DNA from 2 places in the Streptococcus sp. STR1/CE/0325 genome. Region 2 is predicted to be linked to the other one. Evidence: riboswitches for the same ligand, from Rfam matches in the RefSeq annotation. Region 2 holds a riboswitch; the other holds the start of a gene.
The links. Region 2 has a riboswitch for preQ1 ahead of ACZ49W_RS00600 (nucleoside hydrolase). Riboswitches for the same ligand answer to the same signal wherever they lie in the genome.

Region 1 (16,081 bases), 1.2 Mb from region 2:
AGCCTACAAGCCGTCAATGACGGTCTGGCTCTTGGCATGCCTGTGGATCTCTTGCAAATTGACCTGACCAGAACTTGGGAAATTCTAGGGGAAATCACAGGAGATGCCGCTCCTGATGAACTCATCACCCAACTCTTTAGTCAGTTCTGTCTAGGAAAATAAAAAGTATCAGCTTAAAAGCTGATACTTTTTTGTACTCATCAAGGACGATCAATACTCCGGCTTAAATCAAGATATTGATTAGCATCTTGGATGACTTGATTGACCTTATGTTCTAAGCCAGAAAGGGCACCTTGACCAAGATAGAGACGCTTGGGTGCTTGTGGCCTTTGAGCCACTTCAAGAATAGCTTTGGCCACGAGCTTGGGATCGCCACTTTGGTTGTGGTTAAGACGCTCTAAACTCTCCATAGTCGCTTGGACCACTTGATAATCTGGAATCTCTTTTTCAGGACGCTTCATCGAACTTTGGTCTAAAAAGTCGGTTCTCACCCCGCCCGGGCAGATGGCTGTCACCTGGATACCAAAGGGAGCAACCTCATCACTCAGCGCCTCACTCATCATGATAACGGCAGCCTTGGTCGCTGAGTAGATGCCTTGTGTGGGACCTGTCACGGTTCCTGAAATGGAGGCTAAATTGATGATATGCCCCGACTTTTGGGCTCGCATCTGGGGCAAGACGGCCTGTGTCATCTGTAAGAGACCAAAGACATTGACATCAAAATTAGCTCTGACCTCCGCCATGGAGAAGGCCTCCAAGGCACCTAAAATGGCGTAACCTGCATTATTGACTAGAACATCAATGCGAGAAAATCGTTCCAAGGTCGCTTCCACCGCAGCTTGAATACTGGCTTCGTCAAAAGTCATGGATAGGGCTAAAAAGTCAGCTTGCTTATCGGGTAAGTGCTGGGCGACTTTTTCAGTCAAGGCCTCATGATTTCGGCTGGTCGCAGCTACCTGATAGCCTGCCTTTAGGGCTTCAATCAACAAATCAAAGCCGATTCCCTTTGAAGCCCCTGTCACCATCAAAACACCTTTAGTCATCTGTCTTTTCTCCGTTTTCTGTCATCAAATCTTCAACCAAATCAGCAATCCTAGGCAAATCGTTGATGATTTCAATCCCTGTATTGACTGAAATGATACCATTTTCCACGTCACCTTCTAGCATGCCCTTGCGAGTGCCTCCATGCTCTTTGATAAGAGCCATGCTATCAGTCTTACTCATTCCTTTTTCGTAATCTTTTGCCAAACGTTGGGACAGGCTGTTATTCAAAGAACGCTGGTTGCGTGCCACCAAGAGGACATCTGAATTTTTCGCTTCCAGTAGGGCAGCTTTGACCTCTGGTGCTAGTCTGGATTCCTGTGTGAGCAAAAAGCGTGTGCCAATATAAACACCACTAGCCCCAAGGGCAAAGGACGCCTTGACCCCTCGGCGATCATTGATTCCACCTGCTGCCAGAACAGGAATCGATACTGCATCTACCATGGCTGGCACAATGGTAAAGGTCCCGATATGACGGTCTGGAATAATGCCACCCTCATCATAACCTGTCGCCACTAAAAGGTCTGCACCCAATGCTTCTGCTTCTTTCATATTGTCTGATGTAGCATCTAATGGACGATGAATGATGATGCCATCCTGCGCTTTGATGCGCTCAAACACCTCAGCATCCGCCTCACCAACTGTCGCAAAATAGCGGACACCCTCTGCAAAAGCGGCTTCTAAGAGCGCCTCACTAAAGGGATTAATGGGAAGTAAAATATTGATACCAAAGTTTTTATCGGTCAATTCCTTGGTCTTTTTAATCTCCTCTCGCATAGCGGTGTAGCTTTCTTCTACGGACAAGAGGTCAAACTGACCTGCATTGGGTCCTAAAATCCCAAGACCTCCTGCATTGGAAACAGCTGCTACCATCTTGGCATCGGTCAACCAGTTCATCGGTCCTTGGATGAGGGGATATTTTGTTCCTAAAATTTCTGTTACACGTTTACTTTGATTCATCATCAGGTCTCCTTTTTATACTGTTCTATCTTGTAAGAGAGGGATAATCACTTGATAGGCTTCTTGCAAAATCTTCTCTCCCTCTTTCGTTAAGGCTAGCTGAGTTTCTCGCTTATCCTCTTGACATGTCACTCGGCGAATCACCCCACAGCTGGTCTCAAATCGCACCAACATTCTTGAGGTCGCACTCAGACTAAGACCAATGTCCTCACTCAAATCACTAATGCGAAGTCGCTTTCCTGCTCGGCTACTAAGGGCGTGAAGGGCGTAAAATTCATTCAAGCTGATGCCGTTTGAGACCTGCTTGAGAGCACTTTCCATCTGTTGGATAAGCTCTTTTTCCCTACGCCTTCTTTCTAGCCAATCATCTACCATGTCTTGCATAAGGCTCTCCTTTTTAAAATTGCTTGCACAAGCAATTATATAGCTAGTATAATCTTTTCACTACCCCTTGTCAAGAAAAAACTCCCCTTCATAACCCAAAGAAAAAGGCTAAAGGGGAGATGACAGTTCTTAGTGACCAGTATTACCAAGAAGATTCATCAATAAAACACCAATGATGATCAAGATAAGCCCGATAATGCTGTAAAGATTAATCGTTTCCTTAAAGATAAAGACCGCAATAGCTGCGGTCAATACTAGACCTAAACCAGACCAAGTCGCATAAGCGACACCTAAAGGAATGGTCTTTAATGATAAGGAGAGAAAATAAAAACAAATCCCAAAAGAAACCAAGGCACCAAAGGTTGGTAGAGGCTTAGAAAAGCCATCTGACACTTTAATCATATTGGTCCCAAATAGTTCGCCTATAATAGCTAAAATCAAATAAAGATAAGACATTTTACTCTTCCTTCTAAACTTTTATTTCAACAAAGATGTGGAATGCACCATACGGTTATCTCGTTCTGGATAGATGAAATCCATAGCACGGTTAATCGCAAGAGGAGCTTCGCCAAAACCAGTCGCAATCAAATCAGCCCTGCCCTCATAAAAGGCGCTATCTCCAATCGCATACACACCCGCTTGACTGGTTTCAAGATAGCGATTAACTAAGACACTAGAGCGCTTGGTATCTAAGTTCCAGTGTTTCAAGTGTTTGTGGTTGGTGGAAAAACCAAAACTCACAATCAAGGCATCAAAGAACAGATCCTGCGTCTCCTCTGATTTGACCTTTTTGACCCGCAGTCCTTTAAGTTGATCCTGCTCTTCTAAAAATGTCAAAGGCAGATAGGGGGTTAAGATCTGAACCTTAGATGCTTCTAGTTGAGCGACACTATGCTCATGCGCTCGAAAAGCCTCTCTGCGGTGGACCAAAGTCACAGACTTTGCCACATTCACCAGACTATTTGCCCAGTCCACTGCTGAATCCCCGCCGCCACAGATAACCACGTCTTGATTTCTGAAACGTTCCAACTGGGGCACATGATAAAAAATAGTCTCTTGATGATGCTTGTCTTCCCCTTCTAGCCCGAGCGGTCTAGGCGCAAAAGCCCCATTGCCACAAGCTAGGACAATAGCTTTTGAAAAATGTTGACCACGATTAGTGTTTAATCTAAATACCTTCCCCTCACGTTCAAAGGTTTCGAGAGTCTCTCCCAAACAAATGGTGGTCGTAGCGTCAAAACGTGAAAGTTGCTCAATGAGATTTTCCGTCAAATTCTTTCCTGAAATAGCTGGAAAGCCCGGGATATCATAGATGAGCTTTTCTGGGTATAAAATCGCAGGCTGTCCGCCCAGCTCATCCAAAGATTCGATGATCTTGACCGATAAGCTTCTCAAGCCCGCATAAAAAGCTGCAAAAAGCCCGATAGGTCCCCCTCCAATAATCGTAATATCATATACTTTTTCGTCTGTCATATCTTCTCTTCTTTCCATACCTATTCATCTTTGATCAGACCATTAGAAAATAAAAAAGCCTAGGCAGGCTCTCTGGTGTCAAAATGCCGATTGCAGGGCTCGAACCTGTGACCTACGCGTTACGAGTGCGTTGCTCTACCAACTGAGCTAAATCGGCTTTTCGAAACTATTATACCATATTGGGCGTTAAAGTCAATCTTTTTTAGGATTTCTCACACAAAAAGAGACCAGCTGAACCAGTCTCTCATTCGATTAAGCTTCTTTATGGAATGGAAGCTCTTCACCGATAGCTTCTAGACGTTTTGCCCACTCTTCACGGCTAAGACCGTGTTCTGCGACGTAGCGATTGCGCTCATGGGCACGGCACTCTTTTGAGCAACCACGGACGTATTTATCTTCATTTTCTTCTGAAGTGAAGAATTGACGGTTACAAAATGGGTTGGCACAATTCACATAGCGATCACACGGAGTTCCGTCGTACCAGTCTTTTCCGATAACGCTTGGATCGACATGGTTAATGTCAACAGAAATACGGTCATCAAAGACGTACATTTTTCCTTCCCAAAGTTCACCACGGACTTCTGGATCTTTGCCGTAAGTCGCGATACCACCGTGTAGTTGACCTACATCCTTGTAGCCTTCACGCACCATCCAACCAGAGAATTTTTCACAGCGTACACCACCGGTACAGTAAACGACCACGCGCTTGTCCATGAATTTTTCTTTGTTGTCACGCACCCATTGTGGCAACTCACGGAAGTTGCGGATGTCAGGGCGAATCGCTCCTTTAAAGTGACCGAGGTCGTACTCGTAGTCGTTACGGGTATCAAGAACAACCGTATCTTCATCCAAGAGGGCTTCCTTGAATTGTTTTGGTGAGAGATACTCACCTGTCAACTCAAGTGGATTGACGTCATTATCAAAATCATTATCTTCTAAACCAAGGTGAACGATTTCTTTCTTGTAGCGTACAAACATCTTGCGGAAGGCTTGATGATCTTCTTCGTCAATTTTGAACCAAAGGTCACTAAAACGAGGATCGCTATGCACCCAGTCCATGTATTTTTGAGTGGTTTCGTAGTCTCCTGAAACAGTACCGTTAATCCCTTCATCTGCGATGAGGATGCGTCCTTTTAGACCGATGGACTTACAAAAAGCCAAGTGTTTTTTGGCATATTCTTCTGCGTTCTCAATCGGAACATACTTATAATAAAGCAATACTCTAATTTTTTCTGACATGGTCTTTCTCCAATCTTTGCAATAGATTTGATTTTCTCAATCACCTTTATTTTACTATTTTAAGCCCAAAATAGCAAAGGTTTTTTGGTGATTTTAAGACAAATATAGACCGCTTTCACTCAAAATGTGGTAAAATGAAAACCAGCGACAAGCTAGAAAGGACTCCTATGCATTACGAATTTGCCTTAGAATACGGCACCTATCCGATTAAAGAAGAAACAGCTGATCCCTTGCTCTTTGCGCCTTATGTCATCCCTGATTTTTTGGACAAAGATGACGCATTAAAAAAGAAACTCGAAGAGATGAATCAACTCTTTCACAGTCTCTTTTTGAGTCTGGAATCTCAAGCCCACTACATTGGTCATGAATTTCCAGAACGCATTGAAACCATCAGAAGGCTCTACCAAGAAACCAGCCAAACCCTAACCACCAAGTATCCGCAACTGGATATCACTGTGGAACCCTTTTTGCTCTAATGAAAAAGAGCTAGGCTTTTTGACCTAGCTTTTTCTTTTAGACTTTTAAAACCTCCAAGTGCCTTCCTCCTAAGAGAATCAGGTACTGCTCCACCTGCTCCATTTGATAAGAACGCGATAAAGCCGTGGCATAGAGGGCCATCTGCTCTTTGTAGCGTTCTAACACTTGCTGCGGATGCTGATAACGATCAGTCTTGTAATCAAACAAAATAATGCGATCGTCTAATAACACATAGCCATCTAAAATTCCCCGAATTACAAAGTCTTCCTTGCTGATGGGATCTTGCTCAATCATAGCAAAAGGTGCTTCACGGTGGACTTTTTGATGTTCTTTTTGAAGGAGCTGACCAAGCGGTGTTTGAAAGAAAGCATAGATCTTATGTAGGTCTATTTTTTTCTTAACCGCAGGGTCAGCTTGGACTTGGCTAAGGGCAGTTTCCAAGTCTTCAAACGTGACCTCGTTTGAAAGAGGTAGGCGTTGCATGAGTTCGTGGGTGGCACTTCCAATCATGGCCCCTGTGACAGGCGCTTTCTGACCCAAATTCGGAAGCGTAAACGTCAAAGGACGCTCGTTCTTATCCAAAATCGCCACCCCTTCTGTCTCGCTAATGGGTTCATAAAAAGCCTTAATCTGGCTAGGTGTCGTCACACGAGGGAGATGAATGGCTCGATCGTACTTGTGATTGAGAGCAAAGACCTGCTCCATGGTCTCTAAAGCCTCTAAAATCTCAGCTGGTGAGTAGGGATCACTCTCATCTAAGATTTCCTGCAACTCGCTTTTTTGCCGACGTCCTGCTAGGATCTCTTCTTCTGTCTTTGTCACTAGATTAAAGAGGCGGTCCTTCTTCTCAAGATGGTGATAAACCGCCAAAATCCAGTCTTGGAAACTTCTGGCACGCCGTCTTACCTGAAAAGGCAAGACCACACTGCTACCCTCTTGCTCCTTTTCCTCTTGAATCTGATGAGGTTTGCCTTTTCCGACCAGATAGAGCTGGTCTTTTGCCCTAGTCATGGCGACATAGAGCAGGCGTAGGCGTTCAGACAAGGTCTCAAGCACCAAGTCTTCTTGAATAATCTGATAAGGGACACTGGGCATTTTCACCTTGAGACTAGAAAGAAAAGTCTCGATGTCTGCCTTTTTATCTGCCAGATAAAGGCTGCCAATCCCATACGTCCGACTGAGAACCACATTGGTGGTGACATCTTTCAAATTAAATTTCTTATCTAAGTTGAGCAAAAAAACATAAGGAAACTCCAACCCCTTACTCTTATGAATGGTCAAGAGTTGGACGGCATCAGAAGGGCTTGATACCGGCACATCTGCCAAATCATGCTCTTCTTTAATCAAATGATCCATCAAAGCGATAAAACGCGTCAATCCCTTAAATCCCGTGCTTTCAAATTGATTGGCCCGATGAGCAAGAGCATAGAGATTGGCCTTAGCCTGCTCGGCATTGGGCTGTCCTCCAACATAATCGAGATAAAATTTCTCTTCATAAATGGTCCAAATCAAATCATAAAGGCTGCTCAAACGAGCGACCTCTCGCCAATGAGAGAGGGTTGCTAGAAAGATTCTAGTTTTTTCAAGGAGGTCTTTGTTCACAAGATTATGATCAGCTTGCTTTTCCACCTGCTGCAATTTGTCATAAAACGGCATCTTGTCCTCGACCAAAACTGCCACCCGAGCCAGCTCATCTTCTTTCCAACTAAACATAGGAGAACGAAGCAAAGCCACAAGAGCATAGTCATTCAAGGGATTGTTGATGGTTCTTAGGGTCTCAAGCATGACCATCACTTCCACGGACTCAAGATAGTGGGTCTCCCCACCATCAGCTACCAAGGGAATTTGATAGTCTTGAAAGATCCTTGTAATGGCTTTATTGGCACTGCGTGAGGGGACTAAAAGAGCGATGTCTGAAAAAGAGATTTCTTTTTCCCTATGTAAGCGTAAAATCTCCTGTGCGACTAGCTCGATCTCCCCACCATCTAAGGGTTCTGTCTCATTTTGCTCATAAAAGAGAAAGGTCGTCTGATGATCAGGTCGCTCAAGCCTCTGCTCCAAAGTCCCCGCTAAAAGTTCATGACTGCTGTCGTAGGTGATTTCCCCTAGAGCCTGATCCATGAGATGACGAAACAGCAAATTGGTGGAGTCAAGAACATTCTGATGGCTTCTAAAATTCTCCTTGAGCAAGATCAAGTGGTTGCTCGTTTCGGTCTTATTGTAATCCTGAAACTTTTGGTTAAAAATCTGCGGGTCAGCCTGTCTAAAACGGTAGATGGACTGCTTAATGTCCCCTACCATAAAGCGATTATCACCTCGAGATAAGAGATCTAAAAGGGTTTCTTGCAGGTGATTATTGTCTTGATATTCATCTACCATGATTTCGACAAATTGGTCTTGCAACTGCTCTCTCAGCTCTTTTTGCGTTTCGAGCAAATGGATAGACAAGTGAGCCAAGTCGCTAAATTCAAACTGGCCTTCTTGCTTTTTCAGTTGCAGGTATTGGTCCGAAAAATCCAGCACAAAATCCCGCAAAATGGTTAGTAAAGGAAGGAGCTGGTCTTGATACTTGACGATTTCTTCTTGGTCTAAAATACCTTGGACGCTAGCTTTTAGGTTCTCTAGATAATCATTTTTATCCGCATTGTACCGCGTTTTATATGCCATCAAGTCCTCGTCGCTTGGACGACTCGCATTGGTCAACCCCCTGCCATTACTTTGCTTATTGATATCAAGGATAGCCTTAGCTAATGCCAATAAGCCGTCCTTACTCTCTTCTTCTAGGGCATCTAAAAGCTGGCTAACCTCTGCCAGATTATCCAGATACTTGGCCTTTGGAAAATAAGTTCTGGCTTGTTCTAAATGGTACTGGAAAAAGCCTTTCATCTCACCTAAGAGATAAGCCAAATCCTCTAAATAAGCCTCTCTTTGCTTTTGTCCCAAAGTCGCTAAGGTACTCGGCTCATAGCTGGATAAAAAGACCTCCTGTAACCACTGCTTTGGATGGCTAGTGGACTGGGAAAAATCCGTAATGCCATAAACCAAAGCTTCAAAAGGCTTGGTGTCTTTGGCTCCGAGGGTGAGATTTTTGACCATAGATAGGAAACGAACACGGTCTTTTCCAGTCATGTAGTCATTAAAGAGATCCTGAAAGACTTCTTTTTTCAAAAGCGACATCTCGCTTTGATCCTGCATAATACGAAAATGAGACGGCACTCCAATTAGATGCCCATAATCCTTGACCAATTGATTGGTAAAGGCATCCATGGTACCAATATCAGATAAGGGTAAGAGGGCTAACTGAGCTGAAAAATAAGCTCTTGTTTCATCCGTCTTAGCCTCAGCAAGACGACTCCTAAGTTTACGCTCCAGCCGCTCTTTTAACTCTTGTGCTGCCTTGACCGTAAAGGTCGAGATAAAAAGACGATTAAGGCTCACACCACGCTCGATCATGTCCATAATCCGCTCAATCATGACAAAGGTCTTTCCAGAACCAGCAGATGCTGAGACCAAGATATTGCCCCCATGCGTATAAATGGCATCAATCTGCTCTGGAGTGCGTTTTTGCTCCAGTTGGGAGGCTTTTTCCTGCGCTTTTAGAGCAACAATCGCCTCTTGATCTAAAAATGGAGTTTTCATCGATCCGTTTCCTCCTTCATTTTCTCCAAGAGATACAAGCGTCTTTCCTTGTCATTTCGCACTAACTCTTGAGGAAGACGCAAAAGTTTTCTGCTTTCTCCCAAATGCTGATCAGCTGAAAAACGCGTAATCGCCTTGAGTTGGTCGCCTAGAACCGTACGACCATCCTTAGTATAGGGGTTGATGGCAAAGTGTCCAGATAAAATCACCTCCTTAGCCACTTCAAAGAGATGCCGATTATAGGTAAACAAAAGCTCCAATTCCTCCTTATCATAGAGTGAATGATTCATCTGATAAAGAGAAGTATCCGCTAGAGGCTGGTCTTGTTTTAAAAAGAGTCCTTTATAAGACAAGGCTTTGTGGGCTTGTTGCACCAAGGCGCTGTCTTCCTCCCCCCCTTCAAAATCCAGCTTTGGTTCCATCATGTGCAGATACATGGCTCCAAATAAGGGCAGATCCTGTTGCGCCAAAGCTTGCAAATAAGTTACCAACTGCACATCTAAACCGTGGTAAAAACTCAGCAAATCAAAGCGTTTACTGCTAGACTTATAATCCACGACACCGTAGCTATTAAGAGGAGTTTGTTTGAGCTGGTCAATCACGCCACGCACAGACAAACTTTTGTTGAGTTCAAGCTGAAAAGAAAGCTCCTCGTCCACAACCTGATGACTGTCCCTAGCCAAAATAGCTGCGGTGCTTTTAGCAATATCACTCAAAACACTCAAGCTGTAAACACCTGCCTGATCCTGTTGGTAAAATTGAGCGAAGGTATCCTCAGAACGAGCCGTTTTTAAGGCTTTGTCTAATTTTTGGTCAAACGTCTCTTGTCCTTGATCCGCCATGACCAATTCAAAAACTCGGTGCAAGTAACGCCCGTGCTGTCTCGCATCAGGATAGATACTTTCTTCGCTTTGCAGTCCCAAGACATAACGCAAGAAATAGAGATACTGGTTATTGTAAAAGGTTTGGAGAGCAGAAGCTGATAAGAGCAAGTGTCCCTCTTTGAAACGCTGATTCAGAACCTCTAGCGATACCGCTTGCGTCAAGAGTCTGCTATCTAAACTAGTAGCCAACCGCCCCTCCTCTAAACGCTCTCTTATCTGCTTGGCTCCTGCTCTCAAAAAGGCTGGACTAGCAGGATCAAGACCTGCTAAGGTTAGGTGGTTGACACTCAGCAAACGCCTGATCACTTCCTTATAAGAAGGTGAAATAGCCCCCTTATCAACAAAAGGAATGCCCAGCTGGTTCAGTATTTTGAGATAAGGAGACGGCTCTTCTTGGGTTTCCGACAGCAACTGAGGGTAGCTCAATATCAGCTGCTCCTTAGCACTGTTTAACAAAGATAGAGCTAGAAAATGATGGCGCTTACTGGCTTCACGCCCAGCCACTTCCAAACGGTAATCCCCCTCTTTGGCATTAAGGTAGAGGCGCTCATCTTCGGACAAAAGACTGCTTGGACGCATTATCCTAGGAAAATGCGACTGGGTCAATCCAACAGCATAGACCAAGGGACTGCTGTGTGCTTCGACCAAGTCATAGTCCGCCACCTGAACCACATCCACCGTAGCAGGCACCGTACGATAATTCCCAGAAAGCAAACTATGGGAGAGGATGGATAAAAAGTCTAAAAGACTCAAAGAAGTCTGTCCGACAATCCGATCTAAACTTTCAAGCAACTGGCAAAAGGTCTCCCAAGCCTCTCGGTGTTGTTGGCGCTCATCTTCAGAAGCCCCTTCCACCAAGCGACTCAACTGCTTGGGCAGTTCAATCGTTTCTAAAAAGTTCATCAATTTACTCAACAAACTCTTGCCAGATTGTTTGCGGCTACCAAGAAAAGTCATCAAAGGAGCAAGGACTTCTCCCTTAAAACGATTGAGCGACTCTAGGTCGTCTCCTTTTGGACTTTTTAAGGTAAAAGGCTGAGTAAAGGCAACTTTCCCCTTGATATCTGCAAAGCGAACATAAGCCTCAAAATGATCCAATAAATCTTGGTCCAAATCCATGTAAAGACCGGTCTTTAAGAGGTTAAAGACATCTTCACTGCGATAGTGGTAACGCACAATTCGCTCCAAAGACTCCACCAACACAATCAAGGGATGGTGGGCCATCTGCCGACTCTCTGCTATATAGTAGGGAATATCATAGCGCTCAAACACCGTTTCAATCAGTTGTTGATAACTCGACACATCTCCAAGTAAGACACGGATATCCTGATAACGGTAGCCAGCTTTTAGCTTTTCTCTAATGTCTCTAGCGACACCTTCTAATTCTTCTTTTTGTGTGCGGTAACGTCTTAAAAGGAGATGCTCTCCCATCTCAAGCGGAGGTTCTTGGCTATCAACAGGGCTAAAAACTGCCTCAAAAGCGCGTGACAAAGGCGCAAAAGGACTAGTCGACCCTTGGCTAGATTGGTAGAGGGGAGCTGTTTCATACTGTCTTGCTAATTCCCTCATAAAATCCAAACTAGACTCATAGCTACTACCACCACTATAAACCGATCGATAAGCCTTTTGACTAATATAGGTGCCAATCACCACCTCATGGCAAGCGGCGTTCAACTGCTGGATAAAAGCCTCTTCCTCCGCAGAAAAGCGAGTAAAACCATCGATCACCACAACCACATCCTTGAGCCTATCTCCTAACTGCTGATCGAAAAGAGCTTGAGTAAAAGACTGCAAAACACCTCTAGTCTCAAAATTTTCCTCCAACATGGTAGCTTGAAGGCGACTAAAAATCAAAATCAAGTCCGCCGCCTTGGCCTTATTTTCCAGTCCTTCCAAATCAAACAGGGTCATTCTCGCTGTCTGCATCTCTTTATAAAGGACCAGTAATTGCTGGATAAAATCCAAAGAAGATTTGACCCGACCATAGTAGGGCAATTCCTCCTCTTTGATGCCTAGCAAAATGCGGTACAAAAGCAGACTCAACTGTGTCTCATCTAACCCTTTTTCCATCAAGGGCTGATCAAACACAAAATAGCGCGCCATCTGGGTAAAGCGTGTAATAGTAATGGCAAAGGATGCCTGATGAGGTAAGTAAGCCAAAACCTGTTTTTCTTTTTCAAAGGACAGTGAGTTAGGCGCAATATAAAATACTCGCTTACCTGTTGCGGCATAGTCTTTCGCCTCTTTTGCTAGTATCGGAGTCATATCCTGCCAGATATCTGTATAGAGAAGTTTCATCTTGCCTTGCTCCTTTCGTCTTGAGTTTCATTATACCATAACTGAAAAGAGAGTCGTTCCTAGAACCACTCTCTTTCTTTATAAAAAGCTAATCGTAACCTTGATATCGTCTTTAAATAATTGCTTGACACGGCAGCGTTCGTCCACATAAGCTAAGACTGCCGCTTGTTCCTTTTCATCAAGAGGTTCTTTCAATTGCAGGCTCAAACTAAAGTGACCTGCCTCGTAGTCAGAAAGCGTCTCAATCTCGATGTGACGCTCAGCATGAACCTTGGCAAAATAGCCCTGCACACACATGGTAACACAGCCGGCCAAGGCCATATTGACCAAACTCATGGGCGTTTCTCCTTGACTGGTTTTTCCAAAGAGGTCAATGGATTCGCCATAGCCCATTCCTTTTGCTTCTAAAAAACCTTGTCCTTTGACCTTGTGATGATACATACTTCTCCTCCTTTTGGGAATGTGAGATTATTTTTTGAAATCAATCGCCCTAGCCAAACGCTCAATCACAAGGCTCCCCACCAAGAGCGAAGCCAATTCGCCCACTGCAGTGGTCATCCAAGTGGCAAAAAATGGCAAACCAGCGATGATGGTTAACTCCAAGGCAACGGTAAACATCGATAAGGCAAAAAAGATAGAAAAGTAGAAAAAGGCCTTATCAAACAAACCACCCAGTACACGCTCTCCTTGATAGCGTTTGAACAAAAAAACACCCAAAGAGACAAAGACTAAGGTCGATAAACCACCCACGACTACATCAATCACTCCAAAACTGAAAAAATTAGCAATCATACAACCAAGGGTCACCCCTAAGATATACTTGCGATGATAAAAGCCTAAAAAATTCAGCATTTCAGACACACGGAACTGGTAAGCACCGTAGCTGATGGCATTTAAAGGCGGGGTGATGGTCAAGACCACATAAACCGCGGCAACAAGGGCAATCTGCACCATATCTTTACTGGTTATTGGTTTCATTTTCTTCTCCTTTGACGGCTAAACCGTTTCTAATATGCTTGGCGAAAGGATCTTAAGCACCAAGGGTTGCTTTGCAACAGCTCTATTGTAGCATATTTTCTCTGAAAAAGAAAGGTAAGCTACTGATAAATAGGTCATGTCGCTAAGGTATTTTTAATGCTATAATAGCTTGTTCGTCCATTTATCAGCCTTATATTCTAATGACCAATACCAAGCAAGATTTTGCTAAAATAGGATGACAAGTCTTTTCCAATGACTTGCCTTTTTCCACCTTATCCTTTACAATATAAGGAAAACATAAAAATGAGGTCTTATGCTTCCCCTATCCAAACCAAAGAAAATCATTATCCAAATCCTGATCTTTACTCTTTTAGAGTTTGTCGTGCTTTTAGGCTTTATTCCTTTACTAGACTTTATCGACCATAAGAGTGATTTTACCTTTGAGCAACTCATGTTTTTGTCTGGTATCTTGCTTGGAATCATGTATCATGCCAGTGGCATCTTCGCTTATTTTATCCTCAAGCGTCTCAAGCGCCCCAGCCTACGCTACACGGTCAAGATTTTCCAGCCTAGCTTTCTCATTACTTGCTTTTCCTTGTACTTTGACCTCTACGTCAGCAAGATTTTTTCGGATACCAAAGAAGATAGCAAATACTTCCAAACCTTGATGATTGCTTTTAGCATTTACTTTTTGACCGTCAAGATTGGAAAAGAAGTGGCTAATCTTATCAAACTCTACCAAAACGATGATAGTCAAAAAGAGTAGGCCTCTCCTACTCTTTTTTATTAGCTTAATGATTTCCATTGACTTCTTCTTTAGCATGGATGAGGTGAGTGATCAGGTCACAAACAGGGGTCTTGATGCCTTGTTCTTTTCCGCGCCTTGCTACATAACCGTTGAGGTAGTCAATTTCGGTAAGGCGACCATTTTTCATGTCTTGATAAAGAGAAGGGTAGTGGAGACCCGCTGTTTTAGGGTCAAAACAGGAGTGGATATTGGCTTTGATGATTGCTTTATTGACCGCAACACCCAGCGCACGCCCTACTGCTACAAACTCGTCTAAAACAGCATCCGTCAGAGCATCCTCCCCACTATAAGACCCATACTGATTGATGTTACAATCAATGAGGGTACAATAAGTATTGAGAACCCCATTTAGACCAGCCTTATGCCAAATGGATTGCTCCACATTATCCGAATAGTGAAAGTTTAGACCGGCTTGGTTATACCGTTCAATAATCTCTCTCGTTTTTCTAGTGTCCTCTCCTGCGACTTGCTTAATCTCCGTCTTTCCAGTCCCAACCGCGTCTAAGATACCCGGACCTCCCAACCCACTGGTCCAAAGCGTCACACCGATTAAGATATTTTCTGGTTGGACAAACTCTTTCAAGGTATCCACATGCCCTAAACCATTGAGAATACAAAGAACCTTGGTGTCCTCTTTCAAAAAGGGCTTGAGTTTTTCCATGGTAGAGGGAAGTTGCATGGACTTGACCGCAACAAAAACCACATCAAATTCCCCTTCTAACTCCTCTGGATAAAAGACAGGGAAATGGTGATACCCTAAGTCATCCCCGTCAATGATGACTTTTAGCCCATCTTTTTTAAGCTTTTCTACATGGGGTTGCCAGTCATCCATCAAGGTCACATCAGCCCCATTTTGAGAGAGCATATAAGCAAAACGCGAACCCAAAGCACCGGCTCCAGCAAATAATGTTTTCATCTTCATTCCTCCTTTTTCTTATCATACCATAATTTCTTATTTTCTAAAAATTTAAAACAATGTTCTTTTGGATTAGAATGGTATCTTTTCTAAAAATATGATAAAGTAGAGGATATGAAGAAACTACTCAACAATGAAATTTTCAGTTATCTCTTTTTTGGTGTATTGGCTACTGTCGTCTATTTTATCACGCGCAGTCTATTCTTTGCTCTGACCAAAGAAGCGACCCTATCAGCCAGCCTAGCCAATCTCACCGCCATTCTCTTTGCCTTTTTTACCAACGACAAATGGGTCTTTAAGCAGCCTCAAACAGGCTGGGTCAAACGCCTTGGCAAATTTGTCACTGCTCGCCTAGCGACCTTACTTCTTGATTTATCCTTGGCTTTTCTCTTGGTGGAGACCTATCCTCATCTCATCGGGCAATTCGTCTCAGATGATCTCTTTTGGGTGGATAAGATTGAAAGCCTCTTTTCACAAGTCCTCATCATCGTCTTAAACTACCTCTTTAGTAAGCTCATCGTTTTCAACGATCACAGCTCCACATAAGGTTTCCTTTTTCAATACCTCTTCCTTTAGCAAAGCAAAAAGCCATCTTTTTTTACAAAAGAGGCTTTTTTACAACCAATCCCTTTCCTTGGCAATTCGGACAGCTTCAGTTCGATTATGGGCACCAAGTTTTGTAAAGATAGTGGTCAGATAGTTTCTGACGGTGCCATTGGATAAAAAGAGCTGGGCGGATATGGCTTGGTTGGAGTTACCTTGTTCCACCAAGCGGAGAATCTCAAGCTCACGAGAACTCAAGGGATTGCTGGAAAAAGCGACTTCTTCCATGAGTTCTGGCGAATACTCTTTTTGCCCAGCCAAGACCTTGTGGAGGGTCGTCATGAGTTCACTCGTGGAGCGGTCCTTTAGGACATAGGCATCCACATGGGCTTTGAGGGCACGTTTGAAATAGCCTGAGCGTCTAAAGGTGGTCACGATAAC
Region 2 (16,081 bases):
GCTTAGCGTAAGCGAAGGTATGAATTGAAGCCCCAGTAAACGGCGGCCGTAACTATAACGGTCCTAAGGTAGCGAAATTCCTTGTCGGGTAAGTTCCGACCCGCACGAAAGGCGTAATGATTTGGGCACTGTCTCAACGAGAGACTCGGTGAAATTTTAGTACCTGTGAAGATGCAGGTTACCCGCGACAGGACGGAAAGACCCCATGGAGCTTTACTGCAGTTTGATATTGAGTATCTGTACCACATGTACAGGATAGGTAGGAGCCGATGAGAGCGGGACGCCAGTTTCGCTGGAGGCGCTGTTGGGATACTACCCTTGTGTTATGGCTACTCTAACCCAGATAGGTGATCCCTATCGGAGACAGTGTCTGACGGGCAGTTTGACTGGGGCGGTCGCCTCCTAAAAGGTAACGGAGGCGCCCAAAGGTTCCCTCAGATTGGTTGGAAATCAATCGCAGAGTGTAAAGGTATAAGGGAGCTTGACTGCGAGAGCAACAACTCGAGCAGGGACGAAAGTCGGGCTTAGTGATCCGGTGGTTCCGTATGGAAGGGCCATCGCTCAACGGATAAAAGCTACCCTGGGGATAACAGGCTTATCTCCCCCAAGAGTTCACATCGACGGGGAGGTTTGGCACCTCGATGTCGGCTCGTCGCATCCTGGGGCTGTAGTCGGTCCCAAGGGTTGGGCTGTTCGCCCATTAAAGCGGCACGCGAGCTGGGTTCAGAACGTCGTGAGACAGTTCGGTCCCTATCCGTCGCGGGCGTAGGAAATTTGAGAGGATCTGCTCCTAGTACGAGAGGACCAGAGTGGACTTACCGCTGGTGTACCAGTTGTCTCGCCAGAGGCACAGCTGGGTAGCTATGTAGGGAAGGGATAAGCGCTGAAAGCATCTAAGTGCGAAGCCCCCCTCAAGATGAGATTTCCCATAACGTTAAGTTAGTAAGAGCCCTGAGAGAAGATCAGGTCGATAGGTTAGGAGTGGAAGTTGTGTGAGCAATGGAGCGGACTAATACTAATAGCTCGAGGACTTATCCTAGATAAGTGATGAAAAGTAAGTATTGACAGTTGGTTTAGAAGTTGTTATAATGATAAGGTATTCAATTTTGAGTCGATTAAGCGACTTAGAGAGTTAAGTGATGATAGCCTAGGGGATACACCTGTAACCATGCCGAACACAGCAGTTAAGCCCTAGCGCGCCGGAAGTAGTTGGGGGTTGCCCCCTGTGAGATATGGTCGTTGCTTAGCGTTAATCCGCCATAGCTCAGTTGGTAGTAGCGCATGACTGTTAATCATGATGTCGTAGGTTCGAGTCCTACTGGCGGAGTAGAGGAAGGCCTTGGTAAGCAAGGCTTTTTTTATTTTCCATGGCTGATCTATGATGAGCAAGGAGGGAGAACCAAATGCGTTCTCTCTTTTTTTGGTTTTCTCTTTTTTGAAGTTGTAGAATCAAAAGGCTCGGAGTTTGACATCTTAGGTGAGTTTGTTTGTGGTTTCGCGTTTAGTGTTGGAAGAAGGAAGTTTGAGGACGTTGGTGATATAAGTTCTAAAGTTATGATAGACTCAATCTAAAATCCCTATCAGATGTTGATAGGAATTATTTTAGGCTTTGTGTTTCTGTGGAGAGATAAGTGTGATGAGTTTTAAAGTGAAAAATAAAGAGAGAAGGCGGTCTAAATAGTCTGTTAAGGCTTGGGTTATGATGAGGCTGGTGGTGAGGTTGAGTCCAAGGTGATGCAAGACTTGCGCGATGAGGCTAGAGCCGCTGGAGGTGATGCCGTGAAAAAGCAGGACTGTTATCAAGGCTGCAATAGCGGTCCCTGGAAGGGAGAGCAGCAGACTTTTGAGAAAGAGCTGAGATGGCTTTAGCTTTGTTGATTTTGGAATGATGAAACTAGCTAGAAGAGCAAGACTAATGGCAACTGGTGCATAATAAAGGGCAAAGATATCCGTGGTGATGGCGTTGATCAGAGCCGTCAAGAGGGCGGTTAGGATACCAAGGAGAGGTCCATAGCTGATGGTCATAAATAATGTGCCAATGGTATCCAGATAGATAGGTAATTTGAGAAAGAGAGCGAGATTGCTCAGTAAAAGATTTAGGGCAATGCTGATAGCCATGAAGGTGAGGTGTCGGGTTTTAAACGTCATGTTTTAAGCTTCTCCTAACTGTAAAGTGATCAGATCGGTTGCGATCTTTTCTTTTGGATAATCTAATAAGGTACTGAGAAAATCCGTCCAAAAACGAAAAACATCAACCTGTGTTAGAATATGACTGTTGGCTGGTTTGTGATAAAAATCAAATTGATCAACAATACTTTGTCCAAGAGCGGGACCAGATGTCACAATTTCAGTATAACTGTCAAATCCTTGGCAGACTTGATCATTAAGGGTATAAACGACTGCGAGAGGATCGTTAATGACACAACCAATGATATGTTCATACTGCCAATGAAAGTCAAAATAAAAGCGAGTGATTGCTTCTATAAAGCTAGTCATTTCAGGATTAATGCGGTGCATATAGGTTAATAAGTTAGGGGTGAGAACAATTTTTCGAGTGACATCGAGTCCGACCATTTCGGTAGTAGTTTTGGCTGTGGCAAAAACAGATTGGGCAGCGTGGGGGTCGCACCAGTAGTTGTACTCGGCAACTGGGGAACAATTTCCATGTGACTTAAAAGTCCCTCCCATGCTGACAAAACGTTTGGCATGCTGAGCCAGTTTAGGATTTTTTTCAAGAGCGAGGGCAATATTGGTTAAGGGACCAAGTGCGACAAGGCTAGTATCAGTCGGATTTTTGAAATAGTTGGCTAGAAAGTCTGTCGCGCTTTCTGGTTGAATGGGATAATCATCAAGGAGTTGGTGATAGATTTCTCCAAGACCGTCTTCACCATGGGTGTCCTGAGCTGAGATGAACTCTCTTACCAAGGGTGCCTTTGCACCAGCGTAGATTGGAATATCTAAACGATTGGTGCGCTCTAAAATGGTCAAGGCATTTTTAATACCGAGTTCAAGTGGGCAATTTCCGGCGGTAATGGTAATGGCAACTACCTCTATTTTAGGGTGTTTAATGGCATAAAGGAGGGCCAAGCTATCGTCAATACCAGGGTCACAGTCAATAATCATGCTTTGTTTTGTCATAGAAACCTTCTTTCTAACACAATAAAAAGGGATATATCTTTTGATAGTATCCCTGATTCTCTTTCTTCCTCAAATAAGGCGGTGTTGCTATTGACCGCTTTGTTTTTCTAAAAAGGTACTTTAGTTTTTTATTCTGGGAAGTTTGCGAACCAGTCCAGAAAAATGATTTTTTTCTGATTGTGATGTTGTTATTGTACCATGAGTGCGCCATCTTAGCAAGTTCTCATGATGAAAAAGAATAAATATGGTAAAATAGAGGAAGAAAAGGAGTAAGACCATGAGATTACAAAAGCCAAAAGGCACACAAGATAGTTTACCTCAATCTTCTTTGAGGTGGCAATATTTGGAAGACACGGCAAGACGCACGTTTGAACGTTACCGCTACGGGGAAATCAGAACGCCAATGTTTGAGCACTATGAGGTGATTAGCCGCTCTGTTGGAGATACGACGGATATTGTGACCAAGGAAATGTATGATTTCTACGATAAAGGAGAGCGTCATATTACGCTGCGTCCAGAAGGAACGGCTCCTGTGGTGCGGGCTTATGTGGAAAATAAGCTGTTTGCACCAGAAGTGCAAAAACCCGTTAAACTCTATTATATGGGATCGATGTTTCGTTATGAGCGCCCTCAAGCTGGAAGATTGCGTGAGTTTCACCAAATTGGTGTAGAATGTTTTGGTTCTAAAAATCCAGCAACGGATGTTGAGACCATTGCCATGGCGCATGCCTTGTTTCAAGAGTTAGGCATTGATGATGTGACGCTTCATCTCAATACACTTGGGACCAGTTCTAGTCGAGCAGCCTATCGTCAGGCCTTGATTGACTATTTGACCCCTCTAAAGGATCAATTATCAGCAGACAGTCAACGGCGCTTGGTGGAAAATCCTCTTCGGGTTTTGGATAGTAAGGAAAAAGAGGACAAGGCTGCTCTGGTGGGAGCACCGTCTATTTTGGATTACTTAGATGAGGAGAGCCAACAACACTTCTCACAAGTGCGTCAGATGCTAGATGCTCTTGGGATTGCTTATGTGATTGACCCTAATATGGTGCGTGGGCTAGACTACTATAACCACACGATTTTTGAGTTTATGACGAGCGTTGAAGGAACAGAGTTGACCATTTGTGCTGGTGGACGTTATGACCAGCTAGTGGAGTATTTTGGTGGTCCACAAACCCCAGCCTTTGGTTTTGGTCTTGGCATGGAGCGGGTTCTTCTGGTACTTGAAAAACAGGATAAGGGGGCAAAAAAGGAGGTACCTTTGGACCTTTATGTTGCTGTTTTGGGAGAGGAGGCGAATTTTGTTGCGCTAGCCTTGGTGGAAGGCGTTCGAAATCAAGGTTATGTGGCAGAGCGGGATTATCTAGGACGTAAGCTGAAAGCTCAGTTCAAGGCAGCTGACCAATTTAAGGCACGTTATATTGTGACCCTCGGTGAAGAAGAAGTAAGCACCAATCAAGTGGTGGTCAAAGATAATGCAACCAGACAAGAGGTAAAGGCGAGTCTAGAAGAGCTCATGGGGAACTTTGCAGCTATTTTAGAAAAATTTGAAGCCTAAAAATCAAGTCAAAAGACAGACCCAAAACGAGCAGGGTTTGTCTTTTTCTTGTCAAGAAAAATCTCAAAACATACTGCCCTTTTGGGGGCTTTATGGTACAATAGAAGCAACTACTTTTTTTGAAGGGTGACAGAATATGAAACGTTCCATGTATGCAGGTCTGGTGAGACCAGACCAAATCGGACAAGAATTAACTTTGACAGGCTGGGTAGCCAAAAGAAGAAATCTAGGTGGCTTGATTTTTATTGATTTGCGTGACCGTGAAGGCATCATGCAGCTGGTCATCAATCCAGAAACAGCAGCTCCTGAAGTTGTTGAACTCGCAGATAGTTTGAGAAGTGAGTATGTCATCAGCGTGACGGGTCTTGTGGTTGCGCGTGAAGTGGCCAATCAAGAACTGCCAACTGGTGAAGTGGAGTTGCAAGTCCGGGATTTGACGGTCTTAAATACCGCTAAGACCACGCCTTTTGAAATCAAAGATGGGGTTGAGGTCAGCGATGATATGCGTCTTCGCTACCGTTATCTGGACTTGCGTCGTCCAGAGATGCTGGAAAACTTTAAATTGCGCGCCAAGGTGACCCACAGCATTCGCAATTATTTGGATGAGCAAGGCTTTATCGATGTGGAAACACCCATGTTGACCAAGTCCACACCAGAAGGGGCGAGGGATTATTTGGTGCCAAGTCGGGTGAGCAAGGGACATTTTTACGCCTTGCCTCAAAGTCCTCAGATTACCAAGCAGCTTTTGATGAACGCTGGTTTTGACCGCTATTATCAAATTGTCAAGTGTTTCCGTGATGAGGATTTGCGTGGGGATCGTCAGCCAGAGTTTACACAGGTGGATTTGGAGACCTCTTTCTTATCTGACAAAGATATTCAAGACTTGGTAGAGGGCATGATTGCTCGTGTGATGAAGGAAACCAAGAGACTAGAGGTGCAGTTGCCATTTCCTCGTATGACCTATGAAACAGCCATGAGTCTTTATGGGTCTGACAAGCCAGATACCCGCTTTGAGATGTTGCTCCAAGATGTGACGGAGTATGTGAGGGAGCTAGACTTCAAGGTCTTTTCAGAAGCTCCTGCGGTTAAGGCTATCGTGGTGAAGAGCGCAGCAGACCACTATTCGCGTAAAGATATTGATAAATTGACCGAAATGGCCAAACAGTTTGGTGCTAAGGGTCTTGCTTGGGTCAAGCAAGTCGAAGGCAGCCTCAATGGTCCAGTTGCCAAGTTCCTCACACCAGTAGAGGAACGGCTTAAAGATGTGTTACAATTGGAAGACAATGACTTGGTTCTCTTTGTAGCAGATAGCTTAGAGGTAGCAAATAGCACGCTGGGGGCTCTTAGGGTGCGTCTTGGAAAAGAACTAGGCTTGATTGATGAGAGCCGCTATAACTTCCTATGGGTGGTGGATTGGCCGATGTTTGAATGGTCTGAAGAAGAGGGACGCTACATGAGCGCTCATCATCCTTTCACCTTACCAACTAAAGATAGCGAAGACCAGTTGGAGGGAGATTTGGCTAAGGTTCGAGCTATTGCTTATGATATTGTCCTCAATGGTTATGAACTAGGTGGCGGTAGCCTTAGGATTAACCAACGAGATTTACAGGAACGCATGTTTACAGCCCTTGGTTTTTCTAAAGAAGAAGCCAAAGAACAGTTCGGTTTTCTCCTAGAAGCCATGGACTATGGTTTCCCGCCACACGGTGGCTTGGCCATTGGTCTTGACCGCTTTGTCATGTTGCTAGCTGGTAAGGACAATATCCGTGAGGTTATCGCCTTTCCTAAGAATAATAAGGCCACAGATCCAATGACTCAAGCACCGAGCCAAGTTTCAGAAAAACAATTGGATGAGTTGGCGCTTCAAACATTGGATTATGAAGACTAAAAAAGCATCTTTGTTAAAAAAATTGAGATTTACGCTCAAACGTCTGGCTAAAAAGCTAGGCTTATCACGTCTGGTCAGGGAGGTCTCGAGGGGGCGCTATGCTGAAAAATTTTCGGCAGCTCTCTTTTACGGCCTCATGTCCAGTATTGCGGTGAATTTTTTCTTCCTACCTGGAGGGGTCTATTCTAGTGGGGTTACGGGACTTTCTCAGGTTCTTGCGGCGATTAGCCATCGGCTGTTTGGCTTTGATTTTCCGCTCTCACTGGCCTTTTATCTCTTAAATGCGCCGCTTTTGGTCTTGGCTTGGTTTCAATTGAGCCGAAAATTTACCATTTTCACCTTTATTACGGTCAGTTTAAGTTCCTTGTTTATTCAGTTGGTTCCGACGATTCGATTGAGTAGCGATCCCATTATCAATGCGATTTTTGGGGGGCTTTTCTTGGGTGTGGGGATTGGTTATAGCTTTCGCCAAAACATCTCAAGCGGGGGAACGGATATCATCAGCCTGTATGTGAGAAAAAAGACGGGACGTGACGTCGGTAATATCTCCATGGTGGTCAATGGCTTGATTATGATTTTGGCGGGGATCTTGTTTGGTTGGCAACATGCGCTTTACTCATTAGTGGCTATTTTTGTGACCAGCCGAGTGACGGATGCCCTCTTTACCAAGCAAAAGAAGATGCAAGCCATGATTATCACCAGTCAAGGTGAGAAAGTGACACGGATGATTCATAAGAAAATGCACCGCGGAGTGACTTGTATCAATGATGCAGAAGGTACCTACAATCATGAGAAAAAAGTCATTCTCCTAACGGTGATTACCCGTGCAGAGTTTTCAGATTTTAAATATTGGATGAAAAAAACAGACCCGAAAGCCTTTGTGTCTGTCTCAGCTGATGTGCATATTATTGGTCGTTTTGTGGATGATGACCGTTAGAAGAAGGAGGGGGCTATGACACACCATGAGCCAAAATTATCGCTAAAAAATTTAATGTTTATCGCTATTGGGGTTGCTTTTTATTCTTTTGGCTTTGTTAAATTTAACATGACCAATCACTTAGCAGAAGGTGGCGTGTCAGGGATTACCTTGATTCTTTACTCTTTGTTTGGCATCAATCCTGCTTATAGCTCGCTACTTATCAATATTCCTCTCTTTATTCTTGGTGCTAAGACCTTTGGGCGTAAGTCCTTGCTTTTGACCATTTATGGGACAGTTTTGCTTTCTGTTTTTATCTGGATTTGGCAGCGGGTACCGGTCGCTGTGGATTTGGAACATGACTTTTTGATTGCTGCCCTTTTGGCTGGGATTTTTGCAGGGATTGGCTCTGGCTTGGTCTTTCGCTACGGTGGGACCACAGGGGGAACGGATATTGTGGCTAAGGTCGTGGAGGCAAAGACCGGCTTTCAGATTGGTCAGACCCTGTTGCTAGCAGATATTGTGATTCTTTTGGCGTCCTTGACCTATATTGATATTCGTCACATGGTTTATACCTTGATTGCCAGCTTTGTCTTTAGTCAGATTGTGACCATTATTCAAAATGGTGGTTACACCATCCGTGGTATGATTATCATTAGTAGGCAGTCTGAGAAGATTGCATCTGAGATTTTAACTCAGATCAATCGTGGGGTCACTTACCTGCAAGGTGAGGGGGCTTATTCTGGTCATCCCCACAAGGTCCTCTACGTGGTGCTAAACCCGAGTGAAGTCAGGGATGTCAAGCGCATCGTGGCAGACTACGATCCAGATGCCTTTATCTCCGTTTTAGAGGTGGATGAGGTAGTGAGTTCGGATTTTAATATCCTTAGAAAAAATTACGGAAAACTAGAATCATAACAAAAAGTGCTTGCCGATTTTCGGTAAGCATTTTCTTGTGAAAGGATTTGCATTTTTCTTGACAGGAATGGAAGAAACAGATAAAATAACTCTTAATAGTAAAAAAATCTGTGATGGGAGAAGAATATGAAAGTTGCTATTGTTGGTGCCAGCAGTCGGATTGGGATGGAAGCTATTGCTCTTTTTTTGAAAGAAACCGATGCAGAACTGCATTTGTTTTTGAGAAATGCGAAAAAATTAGCGGATTTAGACCTTGATTTGGCAGGCGACCGAGTGAAAATTTTTGAAGGCAGTGCCAGTGATGAGGCAGCTCTTCTGCCTGCGCTTACTGGTGTGGATTTTGTCTTTGCCAGCCTAGCAGGGGAGATGGAGGCTTTTGCTAAGACCTTGGTCAAGGTTATGCCAGAAGCAGGGGTCAAGCGCCTTGCTTTTGTGACCACGCTTGGTATCTTAGATGAGGTTCCAGGTGCCTTTGGTCGTTGGAACGCAGATATGATTGGCCCTTATCTGCCACCATATCGGGCAGCGGCGCGTGTGATTGAGGCATCTAGCCTTGACTACACCATTATTCGCCCAGCTTGGTTGACAAATGCTCCTGAGGTGGATTATGAGGTTACCCTGCGTGATGAGCCGTTTAAGGGGACAGAAATCTCAAGACGCAGTGTGGCTGCCCTTGCTCTTGAAATCGCAAAACATCCAGAGCTCTATTCTCGTGAGAATATCGGAATCGATAAACCGGGCAGTGATGGGGATAAGCCTGCTTTTATGTAAATGGCTTTAAAAAAGAAAATGAGAGAAAGCTGCTGCTTTCTCTCATTTTTGATTTTGGTGATAAAAACCACCACAGCTTTACAGCTATGATGGTGTCTTTTTTACATTTCGTTTGGTGCTTCTACGCCGAGAAGGCTAAGGGCTTCTTTGAGGATTTGGGCGGTAGCATAAGAGAGGGCGAGACGGCTATTGCGGTCTTGGTCCTCATCTAGGATGCGGGTATGGGCGTAGTAGCGGTTAAAGCTTTGGGCGAGGCTAATCGCAAACTTGGCAATGACAGATGGCTCGTAGAGGCTAGCTGCACGTTCTACCATGCGTGGGAAATCTTGGAGAAGTTTGATAATTTCCCAGCTTTCTGAATCATTGAGGCTGTAAGCGGCAGTCATATCTGGTTTGAAGTCTGCTTTTTTGAGAATAGACTGAATCCGTGCATGTGCGTACTGAACGTAAGGACCTGTTTCCCCTTCAAAGGACACCATGGTATCAAGGTCAAAGTCATAGCCGTTGAGGCGGTCAGATTTGAGGTCGTAGAATTTGATGGCGCCGACTCCGACAGCGTGGGCCACTTCTTCCTTGTTTGGTAGGTTAGGATTTTTGGCTTCGATCTGAGTGAGGGCACGGTTGACAGCCTCTTGGATGGTTGGCTCAAGCAGGATGACATTCCCTTTACGGGTGGAGAGTTTTTGACCGTTCTTGGTCACGAGTCCCATAGCAACGTGAATCACGTCCTCACTCCAAGGATAGTTCATCTCAGACAGGATGGCCTTGAGTTGTTTGAAGTGAGCAGATTGTTCTTGACCGACCACATAGACACATTTGGCAAAATCATAGGTACGTTTGCGGTAGAGGGCAGCAGCCAAGTCACGAGTGATGTAAAGGCTAGCACCGTCTGATTTTTTGATGAGAGCAGGGTGTTCGATTCCATATTTTTCAAGGTCGATGACTTGTGCGCCTTTTGATTCGTGGAGGAGGTTCTTTTCGGTGAGGATATCGATGATTTCATCCATTTTGTCATTGTAGAAGGCTTCACCGTTGTAGCTGTCAAAGGTCACATCAAGTTCTTTGTAGATGCGGTTGAATTCAACCAGGCTCTCATCACGGAACCATTGCCATAATTCGGTCGCTTCCTTGTCGCCATTTTCGAGTTTTAAGAACCAAGCACGCGCTTCATCATCGTATTCTGGGTGCTCTTTGACTTCCTCATTGATGCGCACATAGAGTTTGAGCAATTCTGTGATAGGATTGGCTTCAACGGCTGCCTTGTCTCCCCAGAGCTTGTAGGCGACGATCAAAAGACCAAATTGTTTGCCCCAGTCACCGAGGTGGTTGACTTTCACGGTGTTATAGCCAAGTTTTCGGAAAATGTTAGATAGGCTATCTCCGATAACGGTAGAGCGCAAGTGTCCGATAGAGAAGGGTTTAGCGATATTAGGGCTAGAAAGGTCAATAACGATATTTTTTCCTTGACCTTGCTGGCTAGAGCCATAAGCAGTTCCTTGCTCGATCACATCACTAAGGACTTGGCTAGAGATGCTAGCCTTGTCTAGGAAGAAGTTAAGATAAGGTCCAGCTGCTTCGACTTTTTCAAATCCAGCGGTATCAATTTTTTCAGCCAAATCACTAGCGATAGCTTGGGGAGCCTTTCGCATGACCTTAGCAAGACTAAAGGCTGGAAAAGCGATGTCTCCCATGTCTTTGTATTTTGGTTTTTCAAGTAGGGCTAAAATAGCTGCTTCATCCAGTTCTGGTAGAACTTGATGGAGTTTTTGGGCAACGACGTGTTTGGTATCCATAAGTCTCTCCTCAATTTATATTGTTACCTTATTTTACCATATTCTTTGAGAATAAACGAGGGAAGAGGCAGGGAAAATCTGTCTTTTTTGGCTGAAATAAGGTATAATGGAAAGCAAAGACGCAAGAAACAAAGGTAGAACGCTTGTTCATATCTTTTTTTGTCACAGCAAACAGGAGGTCCTATGGCAAAAGAAACCCTCTCTCCAGGGATGAAACAGTATTTGGAGATTAAGCAAGACTATCCCGATGCCTTTTTGCTTTTTCGGATGGGCGATTTTTATGAGCTTTTTTATGAGGATGCGGTAAAGGCAGCCCAGTTGCTAGAGATCAACCTAACCAGTCGCAATAAAAATGCGGAGAATCCCATTCCCATGGCAGGTGTGCCCTACCACTCGGCGCAGCAGTATATTGATACCTTGGTTGAACTTGGCTACAAGGTGGCTATTGCTGAGCAAATGGAAGACCCAAAGCAAGCTATTGGGGTCGTCAGGCGTGAGGTGGTGCAGGTCATCACCCCAGGGACTGCTACGAGTGATAGTCAGTACAATAATTTTCTCGTTGCCATCGATCGATGGAAAGAGCGCTATGGTTTAGCTTATATGGATGTGTCAACGGGCGAGTTTTTTAGTACCCATCTAGCTGATTTTTCCATGGTGAGAAGTGAAATTCTTAATCTCAAGGCGCGTGAGGTGGTCGTAGGATGTGCCTTAAGCGCAGAGGAAGAGGAAGTCTTGACCAAACAGATGAATCTGGTCTTGTCTTTTCAAACAGAGGCTAGGGAAGAGTCCAACCTCATTCCAGCTGATATTTCAGAGGTGGAGCGCCTCGCTGCTGGTAAGCTCCTTGCTTATATCGAGACGACACAAAAACGTGATCTGCTCCATTTACAGGCCCTCAGTCACTATGAGGTGAAAGACTATCTGCAGATGAGCTATGCCACCAAGTCGAGCTTAGATTTGCTAGAAAATGCTAGGACAGGGAAAAAGCAGGGCAGTCTTTACTGGCTTCTAGATGAAACCAAGACAGCTATGGGGACCCGTCTTTTGCGGGCTTGGATCAACCACCCTTTGGTCAGTGCTGAGGCCATCATTTGGCGGCAGGAGATTATCACCTCTTTTTTGGGGCATTTTTTTGAGCGGAGTGAATTGACCGAGAGCTTAAAAGGGGTTTATGATATTGAGCGTTTGGCTAGTCGGGTGTCTTTTGGTCGGGCAACACCTAAGGACCTCTTGCAGTTAGGCAGAACCCTTAGTCAAGTTCCTGTCATTAAGGCACTTTTGGAGGTTTTTGATAGCGAGATTTTGCTAGATTTTTCTGGGCAAATGGACGCTTTACCAGAGCTTGAGAGTTTGATTTTCTCATCCATTTCAGAAGATGCTCCGACCACCTTGAGCGAGGGTGACATCATTAAGGCAGGCTTTGATGAGCGTTTGGATTATTACCGTCAGATTTTGCGTGAGGGGACGAGTTGGATCGCAGAGTTAGAAGCCAAGGAAAAAGAGAGAAGTGGTATTCCCACCCTCAAGATTGACTATAATCGTAAGGACGGCTACTATTTTCATGTGACCAATTCCTACTTGTCTGCGGTACCTGAGCATTTCTTTAGAAAAGCCACGTTGAAAAATTCTGAACGCTACGGGACAGAAGAGCTCGCTAAGTTAGAAGGGGACATGCTAGAAGCTAGGGAAAAATTGTCCAGTTTAGAATACGATATTTTTATGAGTATTCGTGCGCAGGTGGAAAAATATATCCAACGCCTGCAAGATTTGGCTAAGCAAATCGCGACCATCGATGTCTTGCAGGGCTTAGCAGTGGTGGCTGAAACCTATCATTACGTAAGGCCTAGCTTCAATCAAAGGCATGCGATTGCCATCAAAGACGGCAGGCATGCGGTGGTAGAGCGCGTGATGGGAACGAGAGAATATATCCCAAATAGTATTGTCTTTGAGGAAAAAACCCAGTTACAGCTGATCACTGGGCCAAATATGAGTGGTAAATCGACTTATATGCGCCAGCTAGCTCTGACCAGTATCATGGCACAGATTGGATCTTATGTCCCAGCGGCTTCAGCGGATTTGCCGATTTTTGATGCGATTTTTACCCGTATCGGGGCAGCGGATGATTTGATTTCTGGGCAGTCCACCTTTATGGTGGAGATGATGGAGGCCAATCAAGCTATCAAGCGGGCGACAAAGCATTCCTTGATTATCTTTGATGAGTTGGGTCGAGGGACTGCGACCTATGACGGGATGGCGCTGGCTCAGTCCATCATCGAGTATATCCACGATGAGATCGGGGCCAAGACCTTGTTTGCTACCCATTATCATGAATTGACAGCTCTTGATGAGGTTTTGAGTGGTTTGGTCAATGTGCATGTGGCGACCCTTGAGGACAAGGGGGAGGTCATCTTTTTGCATAAGATTAAGCCAGGTCCTGCGGACCAATCTTACGGCATACATGTGGCCAAGATTGCAGGCTTGCCGCAATCTGTGCTTGAGCGAGCAGATGTGATTCTGGCTGATTTGGAAGGTCAGGCAGCCAGTGTGTCACCTCTGTCAGACAAAGAGCAGGAGCTCAAGGCTTTTGAGCCTATCAGCTTATTTGATGAAGCAGCAGCTGACCATCCGGTGTTAGATAAGCTAAGAGCTATTGATGTCTTGGCATTGACACCCATGGAGGCCATGAATTTACTCTATCAATTAAAACAAGATTTATAAGACAAAAGGGGCAGGTGTCCCCTTTTTTATCCCTTGCATTGTCAGTCCTTATCAGGGATTTGTGATATAATGGAGAATAAAGAAACAGGAGGTTAGCATGGCAAATATTATCGAACTCCCTCAAGTATTGGCCAACCAAATTGCAGCAGGAGAAGTGATTGAACGACCTGCCAGTGTGGTCAAGGAATTGTTGGAAAATGCCATTGATGCAGGCAGTCACGCCATTACCATTCGCATCGAAGAAGCAGGGCTAAAGTCCATCCAAATCATTGATGACGGCGAAGGCATGCTGGCTGAGGATGTGCCTCTTAGTTTGAAGCGCCATGCCACCAGCAAGCTCAAGAACCAAGCGGATCTCTTTCGCATCAAGACCCTTGGCTTTAGAGGGGAGGCTTTGCCCTCTATTGCTTCGGTGAGTCGGCTGACGATTCAAACAGCGACCCAAGAGCAAAGCCAAGGGCTAGAGCTGGTAGCTGAAGGGGGAGATATCCAATCACAAACCCCCATCAAAAAGGCGAGAGGAACCAGCATTACCGTCCAAGATTTGTTTTACAATACCCCAGCCAGACTCAAGTACATTAAGACTTTGCAAAACGAACTCAGTCATATTGTTGATGTGGTCAATCGTCTGGGGCTAGCCCATCCAGAGATTGCCTTTACCCTAATCAGTGAGGGAAAAGAGCTGACCAAAACCAGTGGCAGTGGGGATTTGCGCCAGACCATAGCTGGGATCTACGGGCTACAAACGGCTAAAAAGATGGTTGAAATTAGCGCTTCTGACCTAGATTTTGAGGTGTCGGGTTATGTGAGTTTGCCCGAGTTGACCCGTGCTAATCGCTCTTATGTGACCCTTTTAATCAATGGCCGCTACATCAAAAATTTTCTGCTCAATCGTGCCATCTTAGATGGTTATGGGTCCAAACTCATGGTGGGACGTTTTCCGCTTGCGGTCATCGATATTCAGTTGGATCCTTATTTGGTGGATGTCAATGTGCATCCGACCAAGCAGGAGGTGCGACTATCCAAAGAAAAAGAATTGACCACCTTGATTAGTCAAGCAATCAGAGAAAGTCTCAGCCAGCAAGAACTCATCCCAGACGCTCTAGAAAATCTCGCCAAATCAAGCACCAGAAGAACCCATAAACCTGAACAAACCAGTCTGTCGCTACAGGCTTCTGGGCTTTACTATGACAAGGAAAAGGGGGACTTTTTCGTCCAGCCAAAAGCACCTGAGATTGAAGAGGTCTTTTCAGCACCCCTACCCGCCCCTGTGTCAGACCATCTTCACTATGCTAGTCGCAAGGAAGATGAGCTAGAGGATAGGGAGCATCCAGACTTATCGAAGCTAGACAAGGCCAAGTGGTCTAGGCTAAGAGAACGTTTGGAACAAGAAGGCAACTCCACCTTTCCAGAATTGGAGTATTTTGGTCAAATGCACGGGACCTACCTCTTTGCCCAAGGCAAAGAAGGGCTGTACATCATCGACCAACACGCAGCCCAAGAGCGGGTCAAGTATGAATACTACCGTGAAAAAATCGGTGAGGTAGATAATAGCCTCCAGCAGCTCTTGGTTCCTTATCTGTTTGAGTTCTCAAAGGCAGATACCCTGCGCTTGCAGGAAAAAATGCCCCTACTTCACCAAGTGGGTATCCATTTAGAGCCTTATGGCGACCAGACCTTTATCCTGCGTGAGCACCCCATCTGGTTTAAGGAAGAAGAGATCGAATCGGGGGTCTATGAGATGTGTGACATGCTGCTTTTGACCAATCAGGTGTCCATCAAGGATTACCGAGCAGACCTGGCCATCATGATGTCCTGTAAGCGTAGCATCAAGGCCAATCATAGCCTTGATGAACACTCTGCGCGCCATCTCTTAGTTCAGCTGTCCCAGTGTCAAAATCCCTATAATTGTCCCCACGGCAGACCGGTGTTGGTACATTTTTCCAAGGGCGATATGGAAAAGATGTTCCGTCGTATTCAGGAAAATCACACCAGCCTTAGAGAACTGGGCAAGTATTAGGAGGCAAGAATGAAGGCATTTTTTCAACTGCCCAAGCAAATCCAGTGGCGCGAAGGAATCAATTTTTTGACCAAGGTCATCGGAAGCAGTGTCTTTCCTTTTATGGCGCTGTATTATAGCCGTTACTTTGGAGCAGTCTGGGCGGGTATCTTGCTCATGCTGACGCAGGTGATTGGCTTTCTAGCTGGTCTTTACGGCGGGCATTTGACCGACAGCCTGGGACGAAAAAAGGTGGCAGATTTAGGGAATCTCTTGACCGCTTTGGGTTATCTCTTGGCTATTTTGACCAACTTACCCCATCATCCCATGCCTGTCTTAGCTTTTTTTGGTTTTCTGTTGATTGATAGCATGACCAATTTTA

Region 1: another riboswitch for preQ1. It lies ahead of ACZ49W_RS06285 (QueT transporter family protein); the one in region 2 lies ahead of ACZ49W_RS00600 (nucleoside hydrolase).

What each region holds. Positions count from the first base shown of each region.
Region 1 is NZ_AP045018.1:1,270,492-1,286,572, forward strand. It holds gene mnmE (tRNA uridine-5-carboxymethylaminomethyl(34) synthesis GTPase MnmE) at 1-162, shown strand, start outside; gene ACZ49W_RS06230 (SDR family NAD(P)-dependent oxidoreductase) at 201-1,043, opposite strand; gene ACZ49W_RS06235 (NAD(P)H-dependent flavin oxidoreductase) at 1,036-2,001, opposite strand; gene ACZ49W_RS06240 (MarR family transcriptional regulator) at 2,017-2,385, opposite strand; gene ACZ49W_RS06245 (DMT family transporter) at 2,515-2,841, opposite strand; gene ACZ49W_RS06250 (NAD(P)/FAD-dependent oxidoreductase) at 2,863-3,876, opposite strand; tRNA gene ACZ49W_RS06255 (tRNA-Thr) at 3,943-4,015, opposite strand; gene trhO (oxygen-dependent tRNA uridine(34) hydroxylase TrhO) at 4,111-5,097, opposite strand; gene ACZ49W_RS06265 (hypothetical protein) at 5,265-5,573, shown strand; gene addA (helicase-exonuclease AddAB subunit AddA) at 5,611-9,213, opposite strand; gene rexB (ATP-dependent nuclease subunit B) at 9,210-12,395, opposite strand; gene ACZ49W_RS06280 (OsmC family protein) at 12,474-12,836, opposite strand; gene ACZ49W_RS06285 (QueT transporter family protein) at 12,864-13,373, opposite strand; PreQ1 riboswitch class II at 13,371-13,468, opposite strand; gene ACZ49W_RS06290 (hypothetical protein) at 13,687-14,139, shown strand; gene ACZ49W_RS06295 (ketopantoate reductase family protein) at 14,165-15,097, opposite strand; gene ACZ49W_RS06300 (GtrA family protein) at 15,212-15,643, shown strand; gene ACZ49W_RS06305 (response regulator transcription factor) at 15,713-16,081, opposite strand, start outside.
Region 2 is NZ_AP045018.1:104,314-120,394, forward strand. It holds rRNA gene ACZ49W_RS00580 (23S ribosomal RNA) at 1-1,039, shown strand, start outside; rRNA gene rrf (5S ribosomal RNA) at 1,133-1,248, shown strand; tRNA gene ACZ49W_RS00590 (tRNA-Asn) at 1,254-1,327, shown strand; gene ACZ49W_RS00595 (ECF transporter S component) at 1,603-2,148, opposite strand; gene ACZ49W_RS00600 (nucleoside hydrolase) at 2,152-3,138, opposite strand; PreQ1 riboswitch class I at 3,253-3,297, opposite strand; gene hisS (histidine--tRNA ligase) at 3,416-4,696, shown strand; gene aspS (aspartate--tRNA ligase) at 4,833-6,584, shown strand; gene ACZ49W_RS00615 (YitT family protein) at 6,574-7,521, shown strand; gene ACZ49W_RS00620 (YitT family protein) at 7,537-8,418, shown strand; gene ACZ49W_RS00625 (SDR family oxidoreductase) at 8,545-9,189, shown strand; gene argS (arginine--tRNA ligase) at 9,291-10,982, opposite strand; gene mutS (DNA mismatch repair protein MutS) at 11,166-13,700, shown strand; gene mutL (DNA mismatch repair endonuclease MutL) at 13,798-15,720, shown strand; gene ACZ49W_RS00645 (MDR family MFS transporter) at 15,730-16,081, shown strand, end outside.